Regions from separate parts of the Rhizobium sp. CB3060 genome, predicted to be linked through region 1. Evidence: predicted binding sites of a transcription regulator. Region 1 holds the regulator's gene; each other region holds the start of a gene.
What was found. Region 1 encodes LexA, which represses DNA repair genes until DNA is damaged. Its sites were predicted from a motif close to TGTTCNNNNTGTGTTCNG; they were not measured.

Region 1 (3,136 bases):
AGCGCCGCCGACCTGAACGTTCGCGCGAGATCAGTCACCAGCCTCATCTCCGCGCCCTCTTTGGCAAGGCGACAACCCTGGAGCCGATACCGGATGACGTTGGACAGAAAGGAGATCCAATGTGCTGAATGACCATCTGACGTCTATTGCCGCGCACGTTATTCAAATAGCGCTGACACCGGTCTTTCTGCTGGCGGGCACCGCCGGGTGCCTCAATGTCTTCTCGGCCAGGCTCGCCCGCGTCTCCGACCGGGTCAACAGCCTTTTCGAACGGGTGACCTCTGAGGACCCGGATGAAACGCGGTTGCTGCAGCTCTATTATCTGCGACGGCGAACATTGGCGCTGGAGATCGCAGTTCTGCTCGGCACGGCATCGGGCGTGTTCACATGCCTTGCGACGCTCGGCCTCATGGGCGGTGCAATTCGACAGCAATTTCGCGAGCAATTGCTGCTCTGGCTCTTTGGCCTTGCCGTCTTCGCACTCATGGGCGCCTTTGTGGCCTTTCTCGTCGAGATGATTCTGGCCGGGCGCAGCATGCTAAGGCAGATCGCCAACGACCGTACCTTGCTCGAGCACCGGCACGGGAGTTCGAGGAAAAGTTCAACCTATTGATATCCCATCGAATATTACTACGGATGGCACCAATCCCGGCCCCTCAGAAATCCGGATTCCCAGTCAGATCCATAGCTTGCTCTCCATGGTTCGGAGAGTGTCGTCCTCCAAAGAGCTTATAGAACGAAGAACATGGCTTTTCGCCGCCTTGGAGATAATCCGTTTTGGGATCGTCCGAAATTTTGCTTCGCCCGATTCCGCATATATTTCTGCTATTTAGTTTGAAGGTGCCGGGAAAAAAGTCATCTGCCCGGGACCTGTTATGTTCCCATTTATTTGATGCACCTACAAAATGTTCACCGAAATTTAAGGGCTTGCGGAACACATATGGAACATATAGTGTCCGTTCTGGATTTGTTTCACGACACCTTCTCAGTCCCGAGGTTCAAAACGATGTTGACGCGCAAGCAGCAGGAACTGCTTCTCTTCATTCACGAACGAATGAAGGAGTCCGGTGTTCCGCCATCTTTCGACGAGATGAAAGATGCGCTGGACCTTGCGTCCAAATCCGGTATTCACCGTCTCATCACGGCTTTGGAAGAACGCGGCTTCATCCGTCGCCTGCCGAACCGGGCCCGGGCGCTGGAGGTCATCAAGCTACCGGAGGCCTATAGCCCGAGCCTGCAGCCTCGCCGCGGCTTTTCGCCAAGCGTCATCGAGGGTAGCCTTGGCAAGCCGCAACTTGTGCCGCCGCCCGCACCCACCAAGCCGGTGAGTGAGGACAACAACAGTTCGGTTTCGGTACCCGTCATGGGCCGCATTGCCGCCGGCGTTCCGATCTCGGCCATCCAGAACAATACTCACGACATCACCGTTCCCGCCGACATGCTCGGCTCCGGCGAGCATTATGCGCTGGAGGTCAAGGGCGACTCCATGATCGATGCCGGCATCTTTGACGGCGATACCGTCATCATCCGCAACGCCACGACCGCCAATCCCGGCGACATCGTCGTCGCTCTCGTCGATGATGAAGAGGCGACATTGAAGCGCTTCCGCCGCAAGGGAGCCTCGATCGCGCTTGAAGCGGCAAACCCTGCTTACGAAACCCGCATCTTTGGGCCGGATCGAGTGAAGGTACAAGGCAAGCTCGTCGGTCTCATTCGCCGCTATCACTGACCGGTGACGCCGGCTTGAGCGGCGCGCCAAAAGTGTCTGTTCGCCAGTCGTAGGAGCGATGCAGGCTCCATGGCCGCGAAAGGTTTTCAAACGCTGCCGTCATTATCGGTTTATCGGTGCTAAGGCTCATTTCGATGGACCCTGTGCGGCGCAATGTTGCACCTGTGAAGAGCGTGGCGCCAGAGCGGCAGCGATCAAGACGCAGCCGTACGGAGGTGATGACGATATTGGCCGTGTCGCAGGCCGGAGCGAGATAGGCGGCATCTTCAATGGTGACAAGCATGTCGCCATTATCCAGCATTGCCACGCACCATGCACCTTTTTGGCAGGCGAAACCGCCCGGCCCGGCCGCGTCTAATGCCGCATCCATCGCCTTTCGAACGGCGCTCTGTTCTTCGGAATTCAGGCGACGATGCTTGTCTGATTTGCTGATTTTGGGGAGCTGACTATCCGGCGGAAGCATCGTTGGCGGTTGCTGCTCGGTGATCGCCAATGCTCTTTGCCATTGCTCGAAGATGAAATCCGGCGGTTTTTCGCGGTTTGTCGTCAACGCACCGTTGCGCAACAAGGCGACCAGCGTGCCGTCCTCGGAGATCATGAGATCAGGCTTCAGGACACCGGGGCCGAGCGCCACGACTGCGACCGAACCGGTGATCAAGAGCGCACCTGCATGTCGCAGCCATGTTCTCAGCAAGGTCATCAGCAAGAAGCCGGCTATGACCGTCGGGAACAGCCAGACCGGCAGCCGGCCGAAGGGAATATTACCGCCCCAGGCGGCAACCGTTTTGGCAATGACGATGACGACATCAAGTCCCCAGCCGGTTATCTGCCAGAAAGGGGCATCAACGCCAAATGGCATCAGTAGCGTCGCCGCCATGCCAAACGGCATGACGACAAAGGAGACGACCGGCATAGCCGCCAGATTGGCAACGAGGCCATATGTCGCCAACCGGTGAAAATGTTCTATCGAGAAGATTGCCGTCGATGCGCCGCCTATAAAAGAGGTCGACAATATGCTTCCGAAGAAACGGGAAACGAAGAGCAGCGGACGCATGACCCGGAACCGGGAGAGAACGCTCTCCCGATGCGGCCTCCTCGCCCAGAGCGAATAGCCGGACACCAACGCCAGGGTCGCGGCGTAAGACATCTGAAAACTTGGTCCGAGCGCCTGCGAAGGCGACAGTATGAGAATGACTATCGCCGATAGCGCCACGTTGCGCAGGCTAATGGATGGTCGGTCGAAGAGCACGGCGATCAGCATGATAGCCATCATGATGAAGGCACGCTCCGCGGATACCCCGAAGCCGGAAATGAGATAATAAGCCGTCACTGTAACTAGCGCGCCGAAGGCCGCAATCTTCTTTGTTGGCCAAGCCTGTGCCACGCCGAAAAACAGACTGAGGGCGT
Region 2 (3,136 bases), 1.1 Mb from region 1:
GGCGATCTGTTCGAGCTGGATCAGGTCCGCCTGGCGCGTCGCTGCGTCCTCGTGCGCCCGCTCCAGATGCGGTTCGTACCATTGCCGTACGAGGCCGATTTCCGCCGGCCATCCCGCCTTGCCGGCCTTCAACTCCTGCATGGTTGCAACGAAAGCCGTCCAGTCCTCTCCCGAGCGCGGCGGCGCCGGAAAATCGGCCAGGGCCGCCATTGGACTGGCCTGTTCGCCGATATGATCGAGCACGCGCTGGGCAGTCGAAGGGCCGACGCCCGGCAAAAGCTGCATCAGCCGGAAGCCGGCGACACGGTCGCGCGGGTTCTGGGCAAAGCGAAGGGTAGCGAGCATGTCCTTCACATGGGCGCTGTCGAGAAACTTCAGCCCGCCGAATTTGACGAAGGGAATGTTGCGGCGGGTGAGCTCGACTTCCAGCGGTCCGCTATGGCTTGAGGTACGGAAGAGCACGGCCTGCTGCTTGAGCTTGGCGCCGCTCTCCCGATTTTCCAGCACCTGATCGGCGATATAACGCGCCTGATCGCTTTCGTCGCGCACCGTGACCAGCCGCGGACGCTCAGCGCTCTGGCGTTCGGTGCGCAGGTTCTTGGTGAAACGCTCGGAGGCAAGATCGATCACCGCATTGGCGGCGGCGAGAATGGGTTGCGTCGAGCGGTAGTTGCGGTCGAGCGTGACGATATTGGCGGCGGGCGTAAAAGAGGTCGGAAAGTCGAGAATGTTGCGCACGGTCGCGGCGCGAAAGGAATAGATCGACTGCGCATCGTCGCCGACAACGGTCAGCCCGTGGCCGTCAGGTTTCAGCGCCAGCAGGATCGATGACTGCAGCCGGTTGGTATCCTGATATTCGTCGACCAGCACATGGTCGAAGCGGCCGCCAATATCCTCGGCGATCAGCGGTTCGTGCAGCATATGCGCCCAGTAGAGCAGCAGATCGTCGTAATCGAGCACGTTTTGCGCCTGCTTGGCGTCGACATAGGCCGCGAAAAGGTCGCGCAACTGCTTGTCCCAGGCGGCGCACCAGGGGAAGAAATCGCGCAGCACCTCTTCGAGCGGCGCTTCCGAATTGACGGCGCGGGAATAGATCGCGAGGCAGGTCGCCTTGGTCGGAAAGCGGTTTTCCAGCTTGGAGAAGCCGAGTTCGTGGCGAATGAGGTTCATCAGATCGGCGCTGTCTTCGCGGTCGTGGATCGTGAAGGCCGGGTCGAGGCCGATCTGTTCGGCGTAATCGCGCAGGAGCCGCGCGCCGATGCCATGAAACGTGCCGGTCCAGGCAAGTGCATCGGCCATGATGCCGGCATTGGCGCCAAGCACTTCCCGGCAGATGCGTTCGACGCGGCGGCCCATTTCGGCCGCCGCACGGCGGGAGAAGGTCATCAGCAGGATGCGGCGGGGATCGGCGCCTTTGACGATGAGATGCGCGACGCGGTGGGCCAGCGTATTCGTCTTGCCGGAGCCCGCGCCTGCGATCACCAGCAGCGGCCCGGCAATATGGCTGCCTTCGACCGTCGTGCCGTGCTCCACCGCCTGCCGCTGCTCCGGGTTCAGCTTTTCCAGATAGGCGGCGGTCATGGGCTCTCCTGAAGGCTTCGGACGGCGGGCGCACGAACATGGAATCGGCGACGAATCATGTTCGCAATAATATCCGAATGTTCGATGAATGTTCTGAATTGGCTAAAACTGTCAAGATCGGGCGGATCTGCACAAAGATGTGACCCTCCCGTCATGAATTTGGTTCAGATTTAACGAATACCCGGCTCGAAAAAGCTTTTGGGGTACTTATTTACCATCTGTGACACACGATTTTTGGGGTTTCGGTGCGCTGGGTAGGGTTCCCGAATATGAACGAGACGATGGCCACCGGATTGCGTCTGCCGGAGGGGCCTGTTGCCCTGACCGATGGTCGCATCGCGCTTGTGGAGACTGACGACAGTCGTCGTTGCCTGACGATGATTGTGGGCGGCATCCGCCGTGAAATCTGCCGTACCGGCGGCCGGCCGACCGGGCTCGCCGTCGATGGCGACAATTGTTTCTGGGTGGCGGGCGGCCCGGAAAACTCCCTTGTCCGGCTGTCTCCGGAAGGCCGCACCTTGCAGGTGATAGAAGGCGGCAATGACGGCGCGTTTCTCTACCCGAACGATCTGGCCTTTGGCCCTGACGGCCTGCTCTACATGACCGATTCCGGCGTCCGTATCTCCGATCTGCTCGACGGCGCTGATATCAATCCCGATTTTTTCCAGGCGCCCTATAACGGCCGTGTCTATCAGATCGATCCGGCGGAAGGCCGGGTGCAGCGCGTGCTGGCGACCGGTCTGCTCTATGCCAACGGCATAGCCTTCGGGCCGGACGGATTGCTCTATTACAGCGAGACATTGACCGGGAAAATCTATCGCCAGATCGTCGGCGGGCGGCAGGAACTATTTGCGCAGGTGATGCCGGCGCCTGCTGTGAAGGCGCTATGTGGACCGGCAGGCATGGCCTTTGATCGCAACGGCACGCTCTATTGCACGATTTATGGGCAAGGCGAGATTTGCATGGTTGATCCCGCGGGAAAGATCGCCGGCCGTATCCGCACCAATGGCACGCGGCCGGGCAACATCGCTTTCACCCTCGATGGCAAATATGCGCTGATTACCGAGCAGGAAAATGGTGTTTTGGAGAGAATAGTGGCGCCGCGGCCAGGACTGGCGCTGCACATGCCCGCCTTCGGATCTTGAGGCGGAAGGACATGCCCGGAAGCCGGGCATGTCCTCATTCATGTCTATCCGCCGTTTATTCGGCAGCAGGAATCTGCTTGTTGTCCTTGCCGGACTTGTCGTCCGACTCGGCGTCGTTGGCGACCGCCTTGGCATGGCGGCGGCGCCAATCGCCGAGGAACAGCAGGATCGGAGCGGCGATGAAGACCGACGAGGCGCCAGCGACGAGTATGCCGAACACCATCGGGATTGCGAAGCTGGAGACGGCGCTGCCGCCCCAGATCGCCATCGGCACCAGCGCCAGGAAGGCGGTGGCGTTGGTATAGAGGCTTCGCGCCAGGGTCTCGTTGATCGACTTGTCGATGATGTCGCGCAGTGGCATCGACTTATAGAGCCGCATGTTTTCACGCATACGGTCATAGACCACGACC
Region 3 (3,136 bases), 270 kb from region 1:
ATTGTCGCTGGTGGCGATGCGGATGATCTTGTCGTCCGAAAGACCGGCGATCTTCTTCCAGAGATCATAGGCGACATCGTCGGTATGATAGACCGTCACCAGCAGGCGCTTGGCGTCGAGGCCGAATTCCTTGGTGATCAGGTTCCAGGCAAGCTCGATGGCGCGCTCCTTGAAATAGTCGCCGAACGAGAAATTGCCGAGCATCTCAAAGAAGGTATGGTGACGGGCGGTATAGCCGACATTGTCGAGGTCATTATGCTTGCCGCCGGCGCGCACGCATTTCTGTGCCGTCGATGCAGTCTTGTAGGGGCGCTGCTCCAGGCCGGTGAAGACGTTCTTGAACTGCACCATGCCGGCATTGGTGAACATCAGCGTCGGATCGTTGCGTGGAACAAGCGGGCTCGACGGCACGATCTCGTGGCCGTTCTTCTTAAAATAGTCGAGAAAGGTCGACCGGATTTCGTTCACACCGCTCATATTGGGCCCTTCAGTCCTTGCCTCGAGCGAGATGTCCCATCTCGCTCATGTTCCTTCACCTAGCATGGTCTTGTCCAAAAACCGCTTCGCACTTTTGGGGATCACGCGTTGGCAATATTTAACAAATCCAGTGGCTTTTATCGTCCGCTCCCGGCCCTGTCCAGCCGCACAAGCAAAACCGGCCGTACATCCCTTGGACAATACGGCCGGTTTTGAATTTTAGTCTTGGTTAGTCCTGAGCTTGGTCGCGGAAATTACGCGTCCGCGGCGTCGCTGTCATCAGCGTCTGGTCCGCCATTCTGCAGGAAGCGATCGGCAATAAGACCTGCATTCTGGCGCAGCGACAGCTCGATCTCGCGAGCAAGATCCGGATTGTCGCGCAGGAAGAGCTTTGCGTTTTCGCGGCCCTGCCCCAGACGCTGGCTGTTATAGGAGAACCAGGCGCCGGACTTCTCGACGATGCCAGCCTTGACACCGAGGTCGATCAGCTCACCAGTCTTGGAAACGCCCTCGCCATACATGATGTCGAATTCCACCTGCTTGAAGGGCGGTGCCATCTTGTTCTTGACGACCTTGACGCGGGTCTGGTTGCCGACCACCTCTTCGCGCTCCTTGACGGAACCGATACGGCGAATATCGAGACGGACGGAGGCATAGAACTTCAGCGCATTGCCGCCGGTCGTCGTTTCCGGCGAGCCGAACATGACGCCGATCTTCATGCGGATCTGGTTGATGAAGATGACCATGCAGTTGGACTTCGAGATCGAAGCGGTAAGCTTGCGCAGCGCCTGGCTCATCAGGCGGGCCTGCATGCCCGGCAGGCTGTCGCCCATCTCGCCTTCGATTTCGGCACGCGGCGTCAGCGCGGCAACGGAGTCGACGACGAGAACGTCGATGGCGCCGGAACGCACCAGTGTATCGGTAATTTCAAGCGCCTGTTCGCCGGTGTCCGGCTGCGAAATCAGGAGGTTCTGCAGGTCGACGCCGAGCTTGCGGGCATAGACCGGATCGAGCGCGTGTTCGGCGTCGACGAAGGCGCAGATGCCGCCCTTTTTCTGGGATTCGGCGATGGTCTGCAGCGCCAGCGTCGTCTTGCCGGAGCTTTCCGGCCCGTAGATCTCGATGATGCGCCCCTTCGGCAAGCCGCCAATGCCGAGAGCGATATCGAGGCTCAGGGAGCCGGTGGAAACTGTTTCGATTTCGACCACGTTCTCGTTCGAGCCGAGCTTCATGATCGAGCCCTTGCCGAACGACCGCTCAATTTGAGAGAGTGCCGCTTCAAGTGCCTTGCTTTTATCCACCGATTTGTCCTCTACAAGCCGCAAAGAATTCTGAGACATCCGATCCACCTTTAGGTTATTGAAGCCGCTCAAGCAATGTCGCCGCTGATGAGAATTGTGTACTCTATTTGTTCTCATGTCGCAAGAGCACAACAAGCAATTGAAAGAAAAAGGTAAAATGAATTTCGTTCTACATTTGTTTTCTTCTTTCATAGCAAGCACTTACGTGTCCTTGCCGGGCATTTTGCGTGAGATATCAGCCGGCTCGATTCGCCTTTGGAAGCGCTGAGGAGATCGATATGGCGAAGAAGATTCTCGTTTTGGGTGGTGCCCATATCGACCGGCGCGGCCGCATCTTCGGCGAGACGGCGCCGGGGGCCAGCAACCCGGGCGCATGGTTCGAGGAACCGGGCGGTGGCGGCTTCAACGCGGCACGCAATCTGGCCCGTCTCGGCTTTGATGTGCGGCTGATCTCGCCGCGTGGCGGCGATGCGGCCGGCGAGATGGTGGCGGAAGCGGCGCTCAATGCCGGCGTCGACGACAAGCCCTTCGTTTTTCTCGATCGCAAGACGCCGAGCTATACGGCAATCCTCGAACGCGACGGCAATCTGGTGATCGCCCTCGCCGACATGGAGCTCTATAAGCTGTTCGTGCCGCGCCGGCTGACGATCCGCGCCATCCGCGATGCCTTCGAAGCCACTGACCTGATCCTTTGCGACGCCAATCTACCCGCCGAAACGCTGGCCGCCATCGCAATGCGCGCAGCCGATTGCGGCAAGCCATTGGCCGCGATCGCGATTTCGCCGGCCAAAGTGGTGCGCCTGAAGCCCTGCCTTGCCGGCATCGACCATCTTTTTCTGAACGAGGCCGAAGCTGCGGCGCTGACGGAGAGCCGTCCGGACGATCCGCGCCATTGGATCGCCGGATTGCGGGCACTCGGCCTCAGGGGTGGTGTCATTACACGTGGCAAACGCGAACTGATCGCTTTTTCCGGCGATGCCGCCGTCAGCCTGCAGCCGCCCGTTATCGATGAGGTTGCCGATGTCACCGGTGCCGGCGATTCGCTCGCCGCCGGTGTTCTGGCCGCCCTGCTTGCCGGTCACGATCTCGGCGAGGCGGTGCGCTATGGGGCAGCGGCCGCCGCGATTACCGTGCAATCACCATTCGCCACGGCGGAGGATCTTTCGCCCGACCTTCTGAAGGCAATACTGGCTCTTGTTCCCGAAGCCGCTATTTTGTCATGAAGCGCGCGATTTTCGCATTTCCCAACTCAGCCAATCGGACACAACCATGACCAAGCCCATTTCACCCCTGCTGCCGATCTCCTATTCGAAGGAGGTTGCTTCAGCAAAATTGCGCGGCGCTCCATTGGTGGCATT
Region 4 (3,136 bases), 1.9 Mb from region 1:
CCGACAAGAGCGAATGCTGCGATACTTGCAATGAATTCGGCCATGGTGCCGTTCCTTTCCAAAAACGTTGACGCGATCCCCCCGAAACCTGCGTGGGTGTGAGTGTTCGTCTCAAGAAATGTCGGCCCAAATTTTCGGCGCGAAAGATTTGGCTTTCATGACCGATCGTCAACGAAGCGCTGACGATCGGCCGGAAGAAATCGATCTTTGTCTATACCGGCTTACCGGCAGCGAGCCTCATAGCGGCGGCCATAGCGGTCGCGGTAGATGCAATAGCCCTGGTGCTCGTGGGACCGGCCGATGAGGTAGCCAACGGCGCCACCGGCGACGGCACCGATTGCGGCGCCACCCCAGCTATTGCTGGCGACACCGCCTATGATCGCGCCGGTGCCGGCGCCTATGGCTGTGCCCTTCTCGGTTGCTGTGCATGAGGCGAGTGCGCCGACAAGAGCGATCGCGACAATGATTTTCTTCATGGTATTGCTCCCTAGTGTGAGATTTTCAACAAACTCAGCCGGATCAGATCCGGCCCATCAATAGCAGAATAAGAACGATGACGAGAACTAGTCCGAGACCACCTGATGGACCATATCCCCAACCTCGGCTGTAACCCCAGTTCGGGAGCGCTCCGATCAGCAGCAGAATCAAAATCACGAGCAATATTGTACCAAGCATAGCGTATTCCTCCGCGTCCAGCGCCTAGAGCATCCCGCCAGAGCGACCTCACGCAAGCGGATAAGATGCGCCTAGATACAAGTGCCGATGCGTCCTTATCCACTCCTCGAGAATGAGGGCGCACCAATGCCGCTGTCGATAGAAACTTATTTCACGAGAAATTGTTCCGGCTCAGAAATAACAAGACATGAAGATGAGCCGGCATGCCCCGGGCAAAGGTTAATGCCCGGCTGCGAGCTGCGCAAGAAAATACCCGCCGACGACCGCGGGATATGGTTAAAAACAATTTAAAATACAATATGTTGCGGTGAACGAAACGGGAAAGCGAGCTTGTCCGTGATTCGTCAGCGATTCGTTCTGTATTTGGGCTTTGGTTAACGGCGGCAGGGATTGTGGCCTCGGAGAACCTACCCCTTTCGGCGAGGAAGGTTTAGGCCTTATCGCCGGAAAGTGGTAATTCCTCGGTCGAAATGGTTAATGCCGGCGAATTTTTTCGCTACCCATATCGTCACATCATCCTCCCTTTGGATGAGCTTCCCCTCCGAACGCTATATCTAGCCGTGAACAAATACAGTACACGACATAATCAGCGATTCGTCGCCGATTCGTTCCGGCTTTGGTCGGAAAGTTAACGATTGCAATCAATGCGAGAGATTATGGACTTTTCATATTACGTTTCGCTCAAAAGTTAATTGCAATCCACGATTCGACGTGATTTGGCGCTTCAACCCTGCAGAGTCCTGGGCATTTCGCCGGAGAAGGCACTAGATGTTGTGGAGAACAAATGCGGAATTGTGGAAAGTCAGCGATTCGTCGCCGATTCGTTCCGGCTTTGGCCCGAATCTTAACTCAGAGCCGTTCTCGATATTTATCTCGGAAAATTGCGGAATTTACAGATGGTTAACCATGTTTCCAAACGGGAAGGCTGGTTCGCCGGATTCGCGTGATGGCTCCTGATTCACGTGAAAAAGGAGTCCCAATGCGATTCACTATCTGGTGGCGGTTTGTAAATCGAAATCCATATATAGTGGTGAACACAAAGGGAACAGGGCGGAGTCAGCGATTCGTCGCCGATTCGTTCTCAAGCTGTTCTCGACTCACCCGGACTCGTTTTGGATGCAGAGAGAATGTAGCTTTCGGTTGAGACGGCCAAAGATAAAATCGCATATTCTAGCCGTTGTTTTTTCATTCAGGTCTTGCCTTTGTCACATATGGTCGTCATCTCTTCTTCTCTTCCCTGGGGACCTTGCTGATCGGAAGACAGTGGTTTCTCGCCCATGCATGGACCTATGACTCAGACTTCGCAGCCAATGATCCTGAGCGGACGCGGCGTGACCGCGGTGCTCGGACCCACCAATACCGGCAAGACTCATTATGCCATCGAGCGCATGGTGGCGCACGGCAATGGCGTCATCGGCCTGCCGCTGCGGCTCTTGGCGCGCGAGGTCTATACGCGTGTCGTCGAGAAGGTCGGGGCTCAGTATGTCGCGCTGGTCACCGGCGAAGAAAAGATCTCGCCGCCCAATGCGCGCTATTCCGTCTGCACCGTCGAAGCGATGCCGCGTGAGACGCGGGCCTCTTTCGTCGCGATCGATGAAGTGCAGCTCGCCGGCGATCTGGAGCGCGGCCATATCTTCACCGACCGTATCCTGCATTTGCGCGGGCGGGACGAGACCCTGCTGCTCGGCGCCGGCACGATGCGGCCGATCCTTGAGCAGCTCCTGCCGGGGATCACCGTCGTTGAGCGGCCGCGGCTGTCGCATCTCTTCTATGCCGGACAGAAGAAGATCACCCGCCTGCCGCAGCGCACAGCGATCGTCGCCTTCTCCGCCGACGAAGTCTATGCCATCGCCGAACTCATCCGTCGCCAGCGCGGCGGTGCCGCCGTTGTCCTCGGCGCGCTCAGCCCGCGTACCCGCAACGCACAGGTCGCGCTCTATCAGGCCGGCGATGTCGAATATCTCGTGGCGACCGATGCGATCGGCATGGGGCTCAATCTGGATGTCGATCACGTCGCCTTTGCCCAGGATCGCAAGTTTGACGGCTATCAGTTCCGCAATCTCAATCCGGGCGAACTCGGCCAGGTCGCCGGCCGCGCCGGTCGTCATCTGAAGGACGGCACTTTTGGCGTAACGGGCCAGGTGGATCCCTTCGACGACGAATTGGTACGGCGCATTGAGGGTCACGAGTTCGATACGGTTAAAGTGCTACAATGGCGCACCAAGGAATTCGATTTCTCCTCGATCGCTTCGCTGCGCGCGAGCCTCGAGAGCGCACCGCGCGTACAGGGCTTGACGCGGGCACTGCCGGCGGTCGATCAGCAGGCGCTGGAATATCTGTCGCGCGATCTGGAGATTTCCGATCTCGCCAATAATCCGGCGCGGGTCGAAAAATTATGGGAAGCCTGCGCGCTTCCGGATTATCGGCGGATTACGCCCGCCCAGCATGCCGATCTTATCGC

Region 2: the regulator LexA is predicted to act here: its motif matches at 1,660-1,677, upstream of N2601_RS00965 (ATP-dependent helicase).
Region 3: the regulator LexA is predicted to act here: its motif matches at 1,876-1,893, upstream of recA (recombinase RecA).
Region 4: the regulator LexA is predicted to act here: its motif matches at 1,706-1,723, upstream of N2601_RS16580 (helicase-related protein).

The regions. Positions count from the first base shown of each region.
Region 1 is NZ_CP104158.1:1,284,199-1,287,334, reverse strand. It holds gene N2601_RS06380 (mechanosensitive ion channel family protein) at 1-16, shown strand, start outside; gene N2601_RS06375 (DUF2721 domain-containing protein) at 122-613, shown strand; gene lexA (transcriptional repressor LexA) at 1,007-1,729, shown strand; gene N2601_RS06365 (ComEC/Rec2 family competence protein) at 1,710-3,136, opposite strand, start outside.
Region 2 is NZ_CP104158.1:196,530-199,665, forward strand. It holds gene N2601_RS00965 (ATP-dependent helicase) at 1-1,581, opposite strand, end outside; gene N2601_RS00970 (SMP-30/gluconolactonase/LRE family protein) at 1,851-2,726, shown strand; gene secD (protein translocase subunit SecD) at 2,782-3,136, opposite strand, start outside.
Region 3 is NZ_CP104158.1:1,556,368-1,559,503, forward strand. It holds gene alaS (alanine--tRNA ligase) at 1-477, opposite strand, end outside; gene recA (recombinase RecA) at 732-1,817, opposite strand; gene N2601_RS07680 (carbohydrate kinase family protein) at 2,057-3,001, shown strand; gene N2601_RS07685 (pseudouridine-5'-phosphate glycosidase) at 3,048-3,136, shown strand, end outside.
Region 4 is NZ_CP104158.1:3,435,976-3,439,111, reverse strand. It holds gene N2601_RS16590 (YMGG-like glycine zipper-containing protein) at 222-476, opposite strand; gene N2601_RS16585 (DUF3309 family protein) at 520-675, opposite strand; gene N2601_RS16580 (helicase-related protein) at 1,965-3,136, shown strand, end outside.